3 regions of the Paenibacillus sp. sptzw28 genome follow, and region 2 is predicted to be linked to each of the others. Evidence: predicted binding sites of a transcription regulator. Region 2 holds the regulator's gene; each other region holds the start of a gene.

Region 1 (3,185 bases), 2.2 Mb from region 2:
TGCGGGTGAAGCGGGCGTACCGTTCTTCAGCATATCCGGTTCCGATTTCGTCGAAATGTTCGTCGGTGTCGGCGCCTCCCGTGTTCGCGATTTGTTCGAGAACGCGAAGAAAAACGCCCCTTGTATCATCTTCATTGACGAGATCGACGCTGTCGGCCGTCAACGGGGAGCAGGGCTTGGCGGCGGGCACGATGAGCGTGAACAAACGCTTAATCAGCTGCTCGTCGAGATGGATGGCTTCGGCGCCAACGAAGGTATCATCATCGTAGCAGCGACGAACCGTCCTGATATTCTTGATCCCGCGCTTCTGCGCCCGGGACGTTTCGACCGTCAAATAACGGTAGACCGTCCGGATGTTAAAGGCCGCGAAGCGGTGCTTAAGGTGCATGCCCGTAACAAGCCCCTTGCGAAGGACGTCAAGCTCGATGTCATTGCAAAGAGGACGACAGGCTTCACCGGCGCAGATCTGGAGAACCTGCTTAATGAAGCCGCGCTTTTGGCGGCACGCCGAAATAAGAAGGATATCGCGATGGTTGAGGTTGATGAAGCGATTGACCGTGTTATTGTCGGTACGGAGAAACGCAGCCGCGTAATCAGCGACCGTGAGAAGCGGATCGTCGCTTATCACGAAGCGGGTCATACAATCGTAGGTTATTTCCTCGAACACGCCGATATGGTGCATAAGGTAACGATTATCCCGCGCGGCCGGGCCGGCGGATACGTCATCATGCTGCCTAAAGACGGCGATCGTATGCTGACGACCAAGCAGGAGCTGCTTGATAAAGTTACCGGGCTGCTCGGTGGCCGCGTGGCCGAAGAAATATTTATCGGCGAAATCGGCACCGGCGCATACAGCGACTTCAAGCAGGCGACCAGCATTGTTCGCAGCATGATCATGGAATACGGGATGAGCGAAAAGCTCGGACCAATGCAGTTCGGCAGCTCGCAGGGCCAAGTATTCTTAGGCCGCGATATCGGACACGAGCAGAATTACTCCGATGCGATTGCTTATGAAATCGATCAAGAAATGCAAAGCTTCATCAATGACTGCTACACCCGTGCGAAAAACCTGCTTAACGAGAAGAGCAAGGAAGTGCATCTGATCGCGCAAACACTGCTTACCGAAGAGACGCTTGAGCTCGAACAGATTAAGCGCCTCATCGAAACCGGTACGATTGACGGCAGCGGCGACGGCGGATCTAATGATTCGAATGGAGAGCCGAAAGCCGAACCAATTATCGACACGATCGGCGGCGTCAAGGTCCGCATTCAGACTAAGGAATCGGGCGACATCGTTCCCCCTGCAGATCCGGATGGCGGAGACGACACGAATAAGGGTTAGCGTATTTCATAATAGGCTGTCCGAGCGAAATTGCTCGGGCAGCCTTTTTCCTCATAAAAGCGTTTTAACAGGAGGTCGTGTAAGCTTTGACGACGTTAAGCGTTCCATGCAGCACTTTCTTTCCTAAGAACGGTCAAATCGGCTCCATTTGTCGGTTGACAGCATCCCGTTCACTTGTGTAAATTAAGTGTTAAACAATCGAAATTGTAGCCGACGGATTGTGTGCGGGGGCACTTCATAAATAAGGCATGTCTGGGATTGTGCATCTGTTCACAAAGTCAGCGAAAAGAGGAGATCATAACCATGGAAGCATTGGCTCTCGAGCGCAAAGCGGAACAAAACCGTGAGCTGCGGGAACGTTTAATGCAGCTTAAGAAAGAGCGTAACGCAATTATTTTAGCGCATTATTATCAGCGTGATGAGATACAGGAAGTGGCGGATTTCCGCGGGGACTCGTTTCTGCTCGCACAGAAAGCCGCTCAGACCGACGCAGACGTCATTGTATTCTGCGGCGTACATTTTATGGGGGAAAGCGCCAAAATTTTGGCTCCGAATAAAACGGTAATCATTCCCGACGAACGTGCCGGCTGTCCGATGGCAGATATGGTCAACGTCGATGGTCTTCGCAAGCTTAAAGCGCAGCATCCCAATGCGAAGGTTGTCACCTACATTAATTCCTCGGCCGAAATTAAAGCGGAGACCGACATCTGCTGTACATCTGCCAATGCCGTGCGTGTAGTTAATTCGGTGGAATCGGATGAAGTGATTTGGGTGCCGGATAAAAATCTCGGTCACTACGTGCAGCAGCACACCGATAAAAAAATGATAATCTGGGAAGGTTACTGCAACACGCACGACATGCTCACCGTCAAAGATGTAGAAGAGATGAGAGCGAAGTATCCGAATGCGCAGTTCGTTGTGCATCCCGAGTGCCGCCCGGAAGTGGTGGAGCTCGGCGATTTTGTCGGCAGCACAACGGCCATCATCAAATACTGCAAGGAGTCAGACTGTAAGGAGTTTATCGTGGGGACGGAAGATGGTACAGGCTATCAGCTGCGTCTTGACAGCCCGGATAAAACGTTCCATTTTGCAACCAAATATCTGGTTTGCCCGAACATGAAAGTGAACAACTTGAAGAAGCTTGTTAAATGCCTGGAGACGATGCAGCCGCAGATTTACGTTCCGGAGCATGTTGCAGATCAGGCTCGTTTATCCTTGGAGCGGATGCTGCAGGTGAAATAGCATCTGCTGCCCAGAAAGGAAACTCATACGAATGGTTCCACGATATTTAGTTGATGCTTCACTGGAAGATCTGCCTGTTATAGATAAAGATGTCATCGTCATTGGGGCCGGCATAGCCGGCCTTTTTACCGCGATTAAAGCGAGCGCTGCCAATGAAGTGCTCATGATAACGAAAAAATCGCTGCTTGACAGCAACACCCGTTATGCGCAGGGCGGAATTGCCGCTGTTATTTCCGAGGACGATTCCCCTGCATATCATCGCCAGGACACGCTGATCGCCGGTGCAGGGTTATGCTCGCATGAAGCGGTTGAAGTATTGGTACACGAGGGTCCGAAGGGCGTTCGTGATTTGGTGCGCATGGGAACACAATTCGATCAGGAGAACGGGGAGTTCGCACTGACGAAGGAGGGTGCGCACAGCCAGCGGCGCATTTTACATGCGAACGGAGATGCGACAGGGTTCGAGATTGTCCGCGCTCTTTCGGAGAAAGCCGTTGAAAACCCGCGAATCGAAGTTTGGGATGACCATTTTGTTATCGATCTGATAACGGAGAATGGCGAGTGCATCGGCGCCCTTGTGCAGAAGCCGGACGGCCAACGT
Region 2 (3,185 bases):
CGCAGCTTGGCATCCGGCTTCGATTTCAAGAAATGATTCTTCATCTCGACCTTGGTGAGTCCGTCCTTCGCTTTAATCTTGACGGGCCCTCCTTTGTTCAGCCATACGTAAGCATCGTCTCCGTCCGTATCGGTTCCTTCTACAATCCATACCGTTTCATCCCATACGAATTTGTGAGAGTCTGCCGCTTTCTTCAGCAGTCCGGTCGCCAGCGCCTGAGCTTCCGCCGTACGCTCTTCCTGCCACAGAGGAGATTCAACGGAACGGTAGAATGCATTTAGGCCGATAAGTGCCAGAATTACGCAGAAGACGGCAAGCGTCGTCCATTTTGCAGCCGTCATGAAGGCTGGTTGTTTTCGGCGGCCCGCTCGCATCAAGTATTCAACAGCCTTTCATAACACCGCTGCGCTTCCGCCCGGATTTTCTCCTCGTCCATCAACAGGCAGCTGCCGTTATGAACCACCTGCCGACCGTCGATCCAGACGTGCTTTACGTCGCGGCCCGACCCCGAATATACGAGATGTGAAACAAAATCGGTTTGCGGATAGAAATGAGGCTGTTCGGTGTCGACGGCAATAAAATCCGCTTTCATCCCTTCCTGCAGCATTCCGATCCGATCATTCTGCCAGACGGTACGCGCGCCGTATACGGTTCCCATCTTCAGTGCTTCCCAGGCAGGCACGACGGTCGGATTACCCGATACACCCTTGTGGATCAACGCCGCCAACCGGATTTCATCGAACAAATCAAGGTTGTTGTTGCTTGCTGCGCTGTCGGTACCGAGCGATACCGTTACGCCGGCTTTAAGCAGCTCCGGCACGCGGGCGACGCCGCTTGCCAGCTTCAGGTTGCTGGCAGGATTGTGCGAAACCGCCGCCCCCCGCTCGGCGAGCAGTGAGATTTCCTCGTCCGTAAGATGAACGGCATGGGCTACGAACGACGGCCGGGAGAAGAACCCCAGCTTATCCAGGTGCTCCACCGGACGACAGCCGTAATCGTCCACATTCTGCTGCACTTCGGCAGCCGTTTCGGACATATGGGTATGCAGAGGCACATCCAGTTCATGGGCTGCATCAACAACGCGTTCGATATAATCGGGCGGGCAGGTGTAAGGAGCGTGCGGCGAGAGCATGGCGGCAATTCGGCCTTCGGCTTTACCATTCCAATCCCGTACAAACTGCTTCGCTTCCTCGAGCTTGGCGTTTTGCACGTCCACCGGGCATAAACCGATGACGCCTCGGGTAAGGACGCCCCTCATTCCCGACTCCTCCACCACCTGGGCGACGATATTCATCCGGTCATACATATCGACGAATGTCGTAGTCCCGGATTTCAGCATTTCGATAACGGCAAGCGAAGTACCGTAGCGGGTATCCTGATCGACATATTTCGCTTCCATCGGCCACATCTTCTTCTCCAGCCACACCTGCAGCGTTTGGTCGTCAGAATAGCCGCGCAGCAGCGACATTGCCGCATGGCCATGCGTATTAATAAGGCCCGGCATGTAGAGAAATCCCCGGCCGTCTATGCGCTGTGCGCCTTGTGGAAGCGGGTTCGGCGGCTCTTCACCGAGATACAAAATTCGGTCGTTCTGAACGACCATATGCCCTTTCAACACGGGGCGCTTCTCATCCATTGTTACAAATGTGCCGTTCTCAATCCACAGCCGGTTCATCCTCGTCGTCCCCTTCTTTATCCAAATAATAGGCTAAGCTTAGCAGCTCCGTTGTGAAATCCGCATAATGAATCCGGACATGGTCCGGCACACGCAATATCGTCGGTGCGAAATTCAATATCCCTTCAACGCCGGCTGATACAAAACGGTCCGCCACACTTTGAGCCTCGAAAGCGGGAACGGTAATAATGCCCACCCGAATATTCCGCTTTATCACGACATCCTTCAGCTGATCCATCGGCAGTATAGTCAAGCCGTTGATCGACGTACCCACTATCGATCTGTGAGAGTCGAATACAGCCGTAATTTTCATATTATCCTTCAAATAGGTGTTGTAATTGCAAAGCGCCCGCCCCAGATTTCCGGCGCCCACGAGGCCGACATTAAGAGGCTGGTCAAGCTTGAGAATTTGCCTGATTTTCTCGATCAGATAGGTCACGTCGTAACCTATGCCCTTGCGCCCGAACTCTCCGAAATAGGCAAGGTCCTTACGTATTTGCGCCGGATTCAGATTCAGCTTGTTGCCAAGCTCCTGCGAGGAAACCGTTTGAACATCCCGTTTATGCAAGTCATTAAGCACCTGCAAATAGACGGGGAGTCTGCGTACGACCGCTTCGGATATTTTTTTCAATTTTCCATTCCCCCTTGAGCTGGCGATAACCAATCCCTGATCCTTGGAACGATCTGCTCCAAATGCATATGCTCAATTTTAGGTCCGGGCAGCGAATATAGAAAATATTTTCCATAGTACGTATCGATAACGCGCGTATCATAAATGAGAACGATCCCGCGGTCGCTGGTCGTGCGTACAAGCCGGCCGAAGCCCTGCTTGAAGCGGATGACCGCCTGGGGAATGGACAGCTTCATAAACGGATTTTGCTTTTGCTCCTGCAGCAGCTCGGATTTCGCCTCCACCAGCGGGTGGTTTGGCGGCTGAAAGGGCAGCCGCACGATTGCAAGACAAGTCAGAGCATCGCCCGGAATATCGACCCCCTCCCAGAAGCTGCTCGTCCCGAGCAGAACAGACGCCGCCTGCTGCTGAAACCGCCGCGTCAGCTTGCTGCGGTTGCCGCTGTCGATGCCTTGACCGAGCAGCTGAATATTGCTCGGCTCTAACGCTTCTTTCAGCGGATCGTAGACCTGCCGCAGCATGCGATAGGAGGTGAACAAGACAAGCATTCGGCCTTTCGTCTCAATCGCCGCTTCGGCCAGGGACTTCACGAGCATCTCATTGAACAGCGGGTCGCCGGCGGCACCCTTGAGCACCGGAAAATTACGCGGTATCACAACGAGCGCCTGTTCGCGGTAATTAAACGGCGAAGGCAGCTGCACCGTCTTCAGCCTTCCCGTCTGTTCATCCTGCTCCAAGCCCAGCTGCTCGCAGGCGTATTGGAACGATTTCTGTACCGACAGCGTAGCGGAAGTAAGGACTACACTCTTCTTCGTTTCAAAAAAATAGGTGCGCAGCTGCTGGCTTACGTCCGCCGGAACCGCGTAGAGATGTATCGAT
Region 3 (3,185 bases), 1.9 Mb from region 2:
CTTCAGCTCCTGGGCGTCGCCGCTTTTCGCGCCGTCCACTTCGACCCCGTCGTATAGATACATTTTTTTGATCGGGTCCATGCCGGGCTTCTTCGATTCCTTGAGCCGCGAGAGCACACTAAACACGGCGGCGGTCCATAATGTAGCCGGAGCCAGATGAACACCGTGAATGTTGGACTGATCAATCAGCTTGGAATAGATTCTTTCTTCCTGGGTGACCTTAAGGTTATAGGGAATACGCATGACGATCATCCTGGAATGCAGCGCCTCATTCTTCTTGTTGGAGATGAAAGAGCGGTATTCCGTTTCATTCGTATGCGCTACTATTAATTCATCGGCCGAGATCAGCGCAAACCGCCCCGCTTTGAAATTACCCTCCTGGGTAAGGGACAACAAATTCCACAGAAACTTCTCGTCGCATTTGAGCATTTCCTGAAATTCCATCAGCCCTCTGTTCGCCTTGTTCAGCTCTCCATCGAAACGGTATGCCCTCGGGTCGGATTCGGACCCATATTGCGAGATGGTGGAGAAATCGATGCTGCCAGTCAAATCGGCGATATCCTGCGACTTTGGATCGGATGGGGCGAATGTGCCTATACCTACACGTTTCGCCTCCGAGAACAGCACGCGCGCCACAGGCATATTTTCCATGCGGCCGTCGAATTCCGTCTCCAGGCGCAGCCGGCAAACAGGGCATAAATCCCCTTCAATCTTGACTCCGTATTCGCGGTAAAAATCCGGACGGAGCTCTAGCGGCACCAAGTGAAGCGGTTCCTCCTGCATAGGACAGCCCTTGATTGCATAAACTGCGCCGGCATCGGTTCGCGAATACTTCTCCAGCCCTTTCTTGAGCAGGGCCACAAGAGTCGATTTGCCCCCGCTGACAGGGCCCATTAAGAGCAATAACCGTTTGCGGACGTCCAGCCTCTGTGCCGCCGGGCGAAAATATTCCTCGACCAATATCTGCAAATCGTCCTCGAGCCCAAATAATTCGGAACTGAAAAACTTGTACTCGCGCCGGCCCTCTTCCAAATCGTTAATTCCCGCCGCTTCAATCATGCGATAGATGCGGTCGTGTCCAAGTCCCGCAATTTCAGGACGCTCCCGGACAAGGTCCAAATATTCGACAAATGTCCCTTCCCAATGAAGCTTGTTCTCACTTTCACGATAATCCGCCAGCTTGTCCAAAAATAACATATCGTCCCCTCCTCAGTGTTTTGCGTGAGCAAAAACCGGCTTCGAAAGCATTCCTCGGCATTCACAACCAGATCGCCACAACACAGTCGCAGATCTCCTTATCCAGCATATTGCTGCCGACCCGCAAATCGAAAACTGCCCAGCGGAAGACAGTACAGCAAACTTTTATCTATATCTATATTATAACATTTTTAAATTATCTGATAAATATGAATATTCTGTCTTTTAAATTATCGACTGGATTTGACTGATATAAACATGCTTGCGAGTAGTGTATGACATGATTTTTACTCCGTAATCTGCGTCTTTCTCCAGAGGTTCAATAACTTGACACTATTTAGTCAACTGCTGCTCACAATTTATTGTGAAAATAATCACAATTAAGTTTATAATACAATTAAGGACATACGAACATAGGAAAGAAGGGATTCCGGGTGGCCCGTGACGAAAATGATAATCGGATCAACAAGCAGGAAAAACGGCTCATCATCCTGTGCATTGCAGTAGCGGTCATTATGCTGCTGTCCCTGTCCCGTTATTTATTCAAATAGCGGCCATACAGGTAATATTACAAATACAAGCAAGTTGCTACCTATCGGGAGGGAATTGTTATGCTGCTCAGCGGATATGATCCAGTCGTCTACAGTCGAATACTTACATCACTCACACTCGCTTTTCACATCATTTTCGCAACTATCGGTGTCGGGGTGCCGCTCATGATCGCTCTTGCCGAGTGGATCGGCCTGAAACGAAATGACGAGCATTACCTGCTCATGGCCCGGCGATGGGCGCGCGGTTTCGTTATTACCGTCGCAGTCGGTGTCGTAACCGGGACAGCTATCGGACTGCAGCTCAGTCTGCTTTGGCCCAGCTTCATGCGCGTTGCCGGACAATCGATCGCGCTGCCGCTCTTTATGGAGACGTTCGCTTTCTTCTTCGAAGCAATTTTCCTTGGCATTTATCTATATACATGGGACCGGTTCAGAAGCAGGATGGTTCACTTCTGGCTGCTTATTCCGGTCGTTATCGGCTCTTCGGCTTCCGCCTTCTTCATCACGGTTGTGAATGCTTTTATGAACGCCCCGGCTGGCGTCACCGTCAAGGACGGTAAAATTATCGACATTTCTCCGTTCGGCGCAATGCTTAGTCCCGCTATGCCGACTAAGGTTTCTCACGTTCTTATTACCGCATATGCGACATGCGCCTTTGTACTCGCGGCTATCTCGGCATGGTCGCTGCTTAAAGGCCGGCAGCATGTGTATTACAAGAAAGCGCTCAAGCTTACGATGGTTTCCGCATTTGTATTCCTGATCGGAAGCGCAATAATCGGCGACCTCTCGGGCAAATATCTGGCCAACTACCAACCGGAGAAGCTGGCCGCGATGGAATGGCACTTTGAGACATCGAAGCAAGCGCCGCTGGTGCTTGGCGGAGTGCTTACGAAGGACAATGAAATCAAGTACGGGCTGACGATTCCTTATGCGCTCAGTATTCTCGCCCACGGCACGCCTAATGCCGAAGTTACCGGACTGAACGATATACCGGCAGATGAACATCCGCCGCTCTGGATTCATTACCTTTTCGATATGAAAATGGCGCTCGTCGCGCTGATGACCCTTATATCGTCTGTGTTCATGCTCGTTCTGTGGCGTAAACGCAGCTTAGCCTATACTTCCAAATGGCTGCTGCGCGCAGTTATCCTCGCCGCACCGGTCGCTATGCTTACGATCGAGCATGGCTGGATCTTCTCGGAGGTCGGCCGTCAACCGTGGATTCTTCACGGTATTATGAAAACCTCGGAAGGCGCCACTGCTTCCGGTCATGTCGATACAATGCTGGTTGTCTTTGCACTTTTGTATCTCGTTCTTGGAGTTACCGCGGTTCGCGTGCTTATTAAGATGTTCAGCAGCAACCGGGCGGAAGACGAGATCAAAGCAAGAGGCATTGAAGGAGGCGAGGAGCAATGAGCTACGAGGTTCTGGGTATTA

The links. The regulator Rex, encoded in region 2, represses fermentation and respiration genes when NADH is low (regulators of the CRP and FNR family bind a similar motif). The targets are predictions, from matches to a motif close to TTGTGAAATATTTCACAA.
Region 1: nadA (quinolinate synthase NadA) is a predicted target of Rex. The motif match lies at 1,601-1,618, and genes of this name have one in related genera.
Region 3: KZ483_RS09610 (cytochrome ubiquinol oxidase subunit I) is a predicted target of Rex. The motif match lies at 1,560-1,577, and genes of this name have one in related genera.

The regions. Positions count from the first base shown of each region.
Region 1 covers NZ_CP080545.1:196,435-199,619, reverse strand. Annotated here, with positions in the region: gene ftsH (ATP-dependent zinc metalloprotease FtsH) at 1-1,342, shown strand, start outside; gene nadA (quinolinate synthase NadA) at 1,646-2,584, shown strand; gene nadB (L-aspartate oxidase) at 2,616-3,185, shown strand, end outside.
Region 2 covers NZ_CP080545.1:4,069,239-4,072,423, forward strand. Annotated here, with positions in the region: gene KZ483_RS18550 (cell wall elongation regulator TseB-like domain-containing protein) at 1-341, opposite strand, end outside; gene KZ483_RS18555 (amidohydrolase) at 374-1,675, opposite strand; gene KZ483_RS18560 (redox-sensing transcriptional repressor Rex) at 1,656-2,306, opposite strand; gene dinG (ATP-dependent DNA helicase DinG) at 2,303-3,185, opposite strand, start outside.
Region 3 covers NZ_CP080545.1:2,186,238-2,189,422, reverse strand. Annotated here, with positions in the region: gene KZ483_RS09615 (PrkA family serine protein kinase) at 1-1,197, opposite strand, end outside; gene KZ483_RS09610 (cytochrome ubiquinol oxidase subunit I) at 1,809-3,164, shown strand; gene KZ483_RS09605 (cytochrome d ubiquinol oxidase subunit II) at 3,161-3,185, shown strand, end outside.